2 regions of the Micromonospora sp. NPDC007271 genome follow, and region 1 is predicted to be linked to the other one. Evidence: riboswitches for the same ligand, from Rfam matches in the RefSeq annotation. Region 1 holds a riboswitch; the other holds the start of a gene.
What was found. Region 1 has a riboswitch for S-adenosylmethionine ahead of ABZ570_RS27530 (hypothetical protein). Riboswitches for the same ligand answer to the same signal wherever they lie in the genome.

Region 1 (4,353 bases):
CGCGGGCTGGTCCGGCTCGCTGCTCGACGACGGCCTGTCCGGCTTCCTGCAGAAGGTTGCCGCCGAGACCGGTCGAAAGCGCGTGTTCCTCCTTCCCACCGGCTCGGCCCAGGTCGTCTACGACCCGCCGGCCACCGCGAGCGGACACCTCGAGGGCCACGCGCGTGCCGACGGGGGTGCCGCCGTGGTGTGGCTGGCGATGGAGGTCGCGCAACAGGTTGGCGCGGACCTACCAGCGCCCGGCGGCAAGGAACTGGGGATCTGGACGATCGACTGTGTGGTCCGAATGCTCGGCACGGCAGAGGATCTCACCGCGCGCGACATCGCTGGCGCGGTGAGCGGAATGACCGGCTGTCTGCAGCACACGCTCGAGCACGAGGTGCGGCTGCGGGGAGTCGACCCCGACCAGGAACTGTGGAAGTCGTATCGGCGCGTTCCGCCGAACGCGCAACGGGCGGTCGCGGCGCTGCGGTGGCTCCGGGCCATCGAGATTGTGAAGTGGGGGCGGCTCGCGGCGGACATGTGGGTCAACGACCGCGGCGCCGCGGCGGACCTCGTCGACGTATCGGTCTGGTGGGAACAGGCACCCGGACCCGCACCCACCGGCAAGTCCGTCTACCTGTACACACTCGACCCGTCGGCGTCCGCCGCCGGAAGCAGCGGCCAGCAGGTCACCGGAGTCTTCGACGGTTCAACGTATCCTCACTCGACCGGTGCGTGGGTCGGCTGCGAGGGGACGCCGGCCACGTTGACATACCAGCTCGGCCATGGCTACCGCCGCCTGCGCAGCTTCGTCGGACTCAGCGGGGAGACGCCCGCTGATGTCACCGCCCGCGTCGATTTCACGCTCGACGGCAACGTCGTCCAGTCCGTGGAGGTGTCGCCCGACCGCAGCGAACCAGTGGACATCGATCTGAGCGGCGTCGGGGAACTGGTTGTCTCGGCGATCAAGGTTGCCGGCGAATGCGAGGTTTCCGACACTCCGTACGGCGTGCTCGGCGACGCTCGGCTCTGGCCGGGCGCCGATCCTGCCACCAGCTCCGTGCCCCAGGCCTTCGTCGGCACATGGCGAGGTCAAATCACCCAGCCCAACAGTCCGCGAAGCCCCTACACCAGCGTCGTCACCCTCAAGGTCGGAGCGGCCGGCGATCAGGTTGGCACGGTCCGGTATCCGGAGCTCGAGTGTCAGGGCACGCTCACGCTGGAGGTGGCGCAGGCTCGGCGGCTGCAGGTGACCGAGGAGATCCGCACCGGATCTCAGTGCAGCCGCGAGGTGAATCTGGACTTCCGGCTGCTCGCCGACGGCCGCATGACCGTAGCCTTCCGCTTCACCCGGGAACGTACCGACAGCCCGATCGGCTGGGGGACGCTCACCAAGGTCGGATGACGGGCACCGAGAACGGCCGGTCCCGGCCTGGCCCGCACCACCAGCCACGACGGCGCGTCCGGTGGCGCGCCATCTGGGGTACGGACCGCCGGCGAGGAGAGGGCCAACGCAGCTGCCGTCGACGATGCCGGGCACCACCAACAGCAGCTGCGCCGGGATGGCGGTCAACGCGCCGAGGATCGGAACCTGGCCTGGGCCTGTCGCAGGCTGCTGAGGTCGGTGGGTACGGGCACGGCGCCGTAGCGGTCGAAGGCATCGACGCTCGCCCCGAGCGATGGTGGCCATCGCCGCTGCCATTCGATCAGGGGCACGGTCGGGCCCGTTGCGCGTAGCGGCTCGGCGAGTCGGTCGAACTCCGCCTGTCGCCATTCGCGTAGTGCGTTCCAGCGCCGGGTTGCGGCGATCAGCGAGCCGGTGACCTCGGTGGCCGTGGCCGCCGGCGGCTGGACCACGTCGCCGTTCATGATCGAGTGTCGTCCCAGTGGCAGTGCGCTGCGGTGGCCGTACCGTTCGCCGACGACTTGCGAGACGTGCCGGCAGGTTTCGCAGCCCAGCCACGACCACCGGGTTCGGGTGGTGACCGTGTCCCGGACGCACAACACGCACAGGTCGAGGTCGCTGGAGATGTCCTGCCCCTGCCACTGCTGCTCCCAGTCCGGCGTACGTGGCTGGCAGCGGCACCGCTGCTCGCGCGGGACACCACCTTGGAGGCATCCGCAGGTCAGGCAGACTGCGAAAGCGGCCAGATCCAGCTCTTCGAATGGCACGGTGAACTCGCCTTCCGGTGCCTCGAGGCACCCGCTCTTGCCGGGCCGCAGTTAGCGGTCGGCCTGGTCTTCTCCCGGGGGCACCGTGCGCGGGTGGCGCGGTTGCCGGGTCAGCAAGCCGGGAGGCTTGACGCTGACCACTCGTGACGTCCACGGAGCATAGAGATCATCGACGCCGGGAGCAACCCCGAGAACCAGGCGGGGAGACATGCGACGACCGCGGTGAGCGGTCGTGTTGGTCGAACTGTTCGTCAGCGGCGAACCGTGCGGTGAGGCGGCTCGAACCTGGCCGACGCAGCCCTGACGCTGCGGCTCTCCGACGACACGACTGCCGGGCGACCACTCACCGTGGACAGCCGGGAAAGCAACCAACAAGTACCTGATCACTTACTGGCACTGGTGGCTCTGGCGCCCGTCCCTTCCCAAATATCGATGGGCGCCAGCACCCCTGAGGTAAGCGGATCACTGTCAGCGAGCGGCGGGCCATCCCGGAAGCTGCGTCGCCCAGCAGTGATGGCGTGGGCTATGGCAGCTGGTCCGGCCACCCGGTTCGGGCCACCACCAGGTCGGTGATTTCTGCGATCGTGTGCCTGTCGGTGTCGATCCGATGGCCGATCGCGGCTCGTTCCAGAGCCTCCGCCTCCTGCGCCGCCTGGTCGGCGACGCTCAGCAGGTGCGCGGTGGGCTTGCCGACCAGTGGATCGCCCGGCTCCGACCAGCTGCCACGACCTTGGCCGCGAAGCATGATCCGGCTGGTCAGCGTGTCACGGTCGGCGTGCAGGCGACACACGGTCACCGCCGATGCGGGCAGCGCGTCGCCGTACACGCCGAGGGCCGCCTCGTCCTCTGCCGGGCCGACCATGACCAGCGCCTGAGCGCCAGCGTCCCGGTAGGTACGCCACAGGGCCGCGAGGTTGCGGGCCTTGAGGCGATGATCGGCAGGCGTAGGGCCGCAGAAGCCAATCTGATTCAGGTCGATGTAGGCCGCCGTCAGCCCGGCGCCGAGAACCTTCAGGTAGACCTGGAAACCGATGGTGGACTTGCCGACACCGGTGGCGCCACACAGCCACAGCACGCGCCCGTCAGGGTCCACACCAGCTCCGAGGCCGTCTGCAGAGTCGCTGCGGACGGGCGACAACGGCCGTTGCGGGTCGCTCAGCCCGGGCCAACCGCTCACGCGGTCGCGCACCTGCCGCGCCACGTCGGCCACGGTGAGCCCACTGGTGTCCACGCAGACCTCGGCAACAGTGCCAGTGTCCAGGTTGGCGGCCTCCTGCAATGCCTGTGCCAGTCCGCCGTTGTGTCCCTGCCGGCCGACGAACCGCTGTGCCAGCTGCTCCTCCTCGGCCCGTAGCCGGCAGACCGTCAACGCCACCTGTGTCAGCTCATCGCGGTGCACGCCGTGACGGGCGTCGACGACGCCCGAGACCACCACGCACCGGGCTCCCGCCGCCCGGTACCCGGCGATGACACCATTCAGATTGCGTGTCTTCATCCGGTGTCGCCCGGGATCGCCAGCCGGCTCCGGATAGCACATCCCGAGTTGATCCACATCCACGTAGCCGGTCTGGACACCAGACCGGATCAACGCCGAGTAGATATCCCAGCCGACCGCGGTCTTGCCGACACCGGGAGGGCCACACAGCCACAGGACTGGAACCACGTCGCCGGTCACCGGCTGAGGCTGGACGGTGTTCCAAGCCATAACCAAAGATCCTTGCGTCCACGGCCCTACGCGTCGAGTCGTTTCCTGAGAGGACCGCTCAGGAGTCGGCAGGCGCAAATCGGAAGGAAGGGCTATTGGGCGTTGGCGAGTAGGACAAACCGGTAATGTCAGTAAAGCCCTGGAGTCGAGCGAGTGCTGAATCAGCGGCGGTTGCGGCCTCCAGGTAAACCCTGATGCCCGTGAAGCGCAGCCAGGCGTCTGCCGTAACAGGGTCGATGCCAAGGCTGTCCAGGTCACCCGTCAGCGAGGCGTGGGCATGAATCCTCAAGTCCCGCTGCTCGACGATCGCGAGATCGATGAGGTCGTACTGGTGGTGCTGGAAGAAGTAGACGCTGCACTCAGCCGGTTCCTCCGCGCCCCGAACTACATGGCCTGCCATGCTGCGCCAACTGGGCACGGAAAGGGGCAGCCACTCGATGTCCACGAAGACCGGGCTGCTCCCGTAGTCCGGGTCACCTCCATGAACGGGAAGC
Region 2 (4,353 bases), on a different contig from region 1:
CCGCCGCGATCGCCCACCTCGCCGAGTCGGTACGCCTGCTCCGGCACGAGTTCGCCGTCGGGGAGGAGCCGCAGCGTGCCCGGGAGCGCTCGCTGCGCGCGGTCAGCGAGGCGGGCCGGGCGTACGCCGAGGGGGTCGGTTTCTCCGGCAGCGTGGTGATCGCGCAGGTGCGTACCACGGCGAGCGACCTGATGGTGGCCTCCGGGGTCGAGCAGGAGGAGGCGAACCGGCTGGTCCGGCAGGCGTTCGGCGAGCGGGAGCAGCGGACGGGCGGCAGGACCGAGCAGAGTCCCGCCCCCCAACCTCCCACCGCGCCCCCCGTCGGCTGAGCCCGTCCCCCGCTTCGCCCTCGGGCGGCTCAGGCCAGCCGGGCGAGGGCGGCGAGCAGCGCGTCCACCTCGGCGGTGGTGGTGCCGAGGCCGAGGCTGGCGCGCAGCGCGGTCGGGGGCAGGTCCCGCCGGCCGCTGCGCGCCCCCGCCTCGGCCAGCAGCCGCCGGGCCAGCGGGTGGGCGCAGAAGAGCCCGTCCCGGATCCCGATCCGGTGCGCGTCGGCCAGGTACGCGGCGACCTCGGCGGAGTCCCGGCCGGCGACCACGAACGAGGCGATGCCGACGCGGGGCGCGTCCGGGCCGAAGGTACGCAGCTCCACCACGTGCGGCAGGGCGGCGATCCCGTCCCGCAACCGGGCCAGCAGCGCCTGCTCGCGGGCGTGCAGCGCGTCCCGGTCCGCCTCGGCGAGCGCGGCGCAGACCGCGGCGAGCGCCACCGCGCCGAGCAGGTTCGGGGTGCCGGCCTCGTGCCGCGCCGGCCCGGTGGCCCACCGCACCTCGTGGGTGGCGGTACCGACGTGACTGGTCGCCCCGCCGCCGGCCAGGTACGGCGGCGCGGCGTCCAGCCAGTCCCCGCGCCCGACCAGCACGCCGGCGCCGAACGGGGCGTACAGCTTGTGGCCGGAGAGCGCCAGGTAGTCCACGTCCAGCGCGGCCAGGTCGACCGGGGCGTGCGGGGCGAGCTGCGCGGCGTCCACCAGGATCCGGGCGTCGTGCCGGCGGGCCACCAGGGCCAGCTCGGCCACCGGCCAGCGTTCCCCGGTCACGTTGCTCGCCCCGGTCACCGCGACCAGCACCGGTAGATCGGGTCGGGTGCCGGTCGCCGACCCGATGGGGCCCGGCCGGCGCAGCTCGCGCAGCGCGGCGTCGAGTCCGCGTACCGCCTCGGCCGGGCTGGCCGGCACCGGCAGCCGGACCGAGCCGCGTGGCCACGGCAGCAGGTTGGCGTGGTGTTCACCGGCGAAGGTGACCACGGTGGTGCCGGTGGGCAGTGCCCGGGCGAGCAGGTTGACCGCGTCGGTGGTGTTCCGGGTGAAGATCACGTGGTCGCCGGGGCGGGCGCCGAGGAAGTCGGCCACCGTCTGCCGGGCCCGCTCGTAGGCCAGCGTGCAGCGTCGGGACAGCGCCCCGGCGCCCCGGTGCACGCTCGCGTGCCAGGGCAGGAGCGCGGCCACCGCGTCGGCTGCCGCCCGCGCGCACGGCGCGCTGGCCGCGTGGTCCAGGTTTATCTCCCCGGGTACGCCGAGCACGGCGAGCGGGTCCGGCCGGGCCGGCGCCGGCGGCTCGGCCAGCGGGGGCGGAGCGGGTACGAGGGTGACGGTCATGCCGGAACCTCCCGGGTCCAGGGGACCCCGGGGGCGTGGCTACCGGGACGGGGTCCGCGCTTGCCCAGCACGGTCGGACTGGGCCCGGTCATCACCCGGGGCACCCCACCGCGAACTCGACGAGGGTTGCCGGCCAGCAAGCCGGGGCTTGACGCTGGCGCTCGTGACCTGCCCGGCAGCATAGCGCGCGCCCATGGGGCCGGACCAGCGGCCCGCGGGTGACTACGCTGACCGCATGGCCGACACCCCGCCCGGCGACGCTCCGCCACCGCCCGTGCCCGCCGTCCCGCCGCCGGGCTCGGCGACCCCCCGGATGCCGCTACGCCGACTCGGCTGGCCGCGGCTCGTGGCGCTCGCCGTGGTGGTGCTGGTGATCGCCGTCGGCGCGGTCTTCATCCTCTACCGGCTCGGCTCCAACCTCGGACCGCAAGCACTGCTGGTCGGTGTGGTGGCGGCGATCCTGCCGGTGCCGGTGCTCGTCGCCTGTTTTCTCTGGCTGGACCGCTACGAGCCGGAGCCGCTGCGCTACCTGATCTTCTGCTTCGCCTGGGGCGCGTTCGTCTCGACCTCGATCGCGATCAACGTCAACGAGGGCTTCGCCGGGCTGTTCAAGGCCTGGGGGCTGCCCGCGGCGCTCACCGCCGTGCTGGTCGCCCCGTTCATCGAGGAGCTGACCAAGGCGGCCGGTCCCATCCTGCTGCTGATCTTCCGCCGCCGGGAGTTCTCCGGGATCACCGACGGACTGGTCTACTGCGGGCTCTCCGCGGTCGGCTTCGCCATGGTGGAGAACATCCTCTACCTCGGCGGATACGGCTACCGCGCCGGCGTCCAGGAGTACGGTCCGGCCACCGGCGCCCAGCAGGTGATCGCCATCTTCATCGTGCGGATCCTGCTCTTCGGCTTCGCCCACCCGCTGTTCACCTCGATGACCGGGGTGGGGTTGGGCATCGCCGCCCGTACGGCCGACCGCCGGGTCCGCGTCCTCGCCCCGATCGCCGGCCTGCTGGTCGCGATGATGCTGCACGGCACGTGGAACCTGCTGCCCACGCTCGCCGTCAGCATCGGGCAGCCGGTGATCGTCCTGTACGGCTACATCGGCGTGATGGTGCCGATCTTCTTCGCGATGGTGGGGCTGGCGATCTGGCTGCGCGCCTGGGAGGGGCGGCTCACCGAACGCATCCTGCCGGACTACGTGCGGGCCGGCTGGCTCACCCCGCCCGAGGTGGCGGCCCTGGGCAGCCTCGGCCGGCGGCACGCCGCGCGTACCTGGGCCCGCCGGGTGGCCGGCGAGGGCGGGGTGAAGGCGATGCGGGGTTACCAGTTCGCCGCGACGCGGCTCGCGCTGCTGCGCGACGGCATGCGCCGGGGGCTGGACCGCAAGCCGGCCGAGCGGGACCGGACAACGCGGGAGGAGCGGGAGTTGCTGGACGCGATCGCCGCGTACCGGGCGTTCTTCGTGGGTCGGGACCCGCAGGCGCCGGTCGGCGTCTGGGACGGGCGGAGCTACCACCTGCGCTTCCCGGACGGGTCGCAGCGGGCGGTCGAGGCCCCGGACGAGCCGGTCGTGCCGATCCCGGTGGTGCTGGCCCCGCCGCCACCGCCGGCCTACCCGGCCGGCTACGGCCCGCCCGGCTGGTACGGCCCGCGCCCCGCGACCCCCTGGCCGCCCGGCGCCTGAACGCGTTCCGGCTCTGCCGGCCGCCCGACCGGTCACCTGGTCGGTCGGTCGGCCGGCGCGGGGTCAGCTCATCAGGCGGGTGAGGAAGTCACCGACCCCCTGGGCGATGGCCATCAGAGCCGTCCCGATCGTCCTGACCAGCTGCGCCGCGCCGTCCGGGCGGAAGGCCACGAAGTAGATCAGGAACGCGACGAGTCCCCAGGCCAGTAGCTTTTTGAGCACAATTGGCATGGTCCCTCCCCAGGGCTGAGGTGCCTGGGCTTCCCGCCGGGCAGCGGCGCAAACGACGCCCGCAGCCGGCCGGGCGGGCCTACAGGTAGAGGCCGGTCGAGCCGTGCTCCTTCTCCACCCGCTCGGCGGCGACGGCGTGCACGTCGCGCTCGCGCAGCAGGACGTACGCCCGGCCCTGCAACTCGACCTCCGAGCGGTCGTCGGGATCGAAGAGCACTCGGTCCCCGGCGACTACGGCGCGCACGTTCGGGCCCACCCCTACCGCGGTCGCCCAGGCCAGCCGCTTGCCCATCGCTGCGGTGGCCGGGATCACGATGCCGGCGGTGGATCGGCGTTCCCCCTCGCCGTTCTCCGTACGCACCAGCACGCGGTCGTGCAGCAGACGGATCGGCAGGCCCGAGTCGAGGTTCTGGTCGGCGGTCACGCGAAGACGCTACCGCGTACGCGATGGTCGATCGTCGGCATGGTTGGGCAGACTTGGTGCGGGCAATGTGTGGCGGAGTCGCCCTAGGGTGGGGTGGACGGACGTATCCTGTCCCCCCTGTTGCGTGGGCGGGCCAAGTTTGCGGGAGGTGCGCTTGAGCCGCTTCGAGCGGATACGCGGACGGCTCCGCCGCGCGTACGAGTCCGGCCGCGAGTCGGCCCGGGCCGGCCGGGTCGCGGAGGCGCCGGAGGAGACGACGACCACCGCCTCGCCGCCCACGCCCGGCCCGGCCTCGGCGAGCACCGCCACCGGGCAACCGTCGACCGCCCTGCACGCCTCGACCGCCAGCCGGGACGACGCGGACGT

Region 2: it holds a riboswitch for S-adenosylmethionine, as region 1 does, so the genes downstream of both, ABZ570_RS12775 (aminotransferase class V-fold PLP-dependent enzyme) here and ABZ570_RS27530 (hypothetical protein) in region 1, are expected to answer to the same signal.

Annotation. Positions count from the first base shown of each region.
Region 1 covers NZ_JBEYER010000099.1:16,036-20,388, forward strand. Annotated here, with positions in the region: gene ABZ570_RS27525 (hypothetical protein) at 1-1,387, shown strand, start outside; gene ABZ570_RS27530 (hypothetical protein) at 1,552-2,154, opposite strand; SAM riboswitch class IV at 2,183-2,303, opposite strand; gene ABZ570_RS27535 (hypothetical protein) at 2,678-3,829, opposite strand; gene ABZ570_RS27540 (hypothetical protein) at 3,918-4,304, opposite strand.
Region 2 covers NZ_JBEYER010000028.1:2,815-7,167, reverse strand. Annotated here, with positions in the region: gene ABZ570_RS12780 (FUSC family protein) at 1-329, shown strand, start outside; gene ABZ570_RS12775 (aminotransferase class V-fold PLP-dependent enzyme) at 359-1,654, opposite strand; SAM riboswitch class IV at 1,706-1,823, opposite strand; gene ABZ570_RS12770 (PrsW family intramembrane metalloprotease) at 1,848-3,332, shown strand; gene ABZ570_RS12765 (hypothetical protein) at 3,396-3,563, opposite strand; gene ABZ570_RS12760 (co-chaperone GroES) at 3,643-3,987, opposite strand; gene ABZ570_RS12755 (AI-2E family transporter) at 4,076-4,353, shown strand, end outside.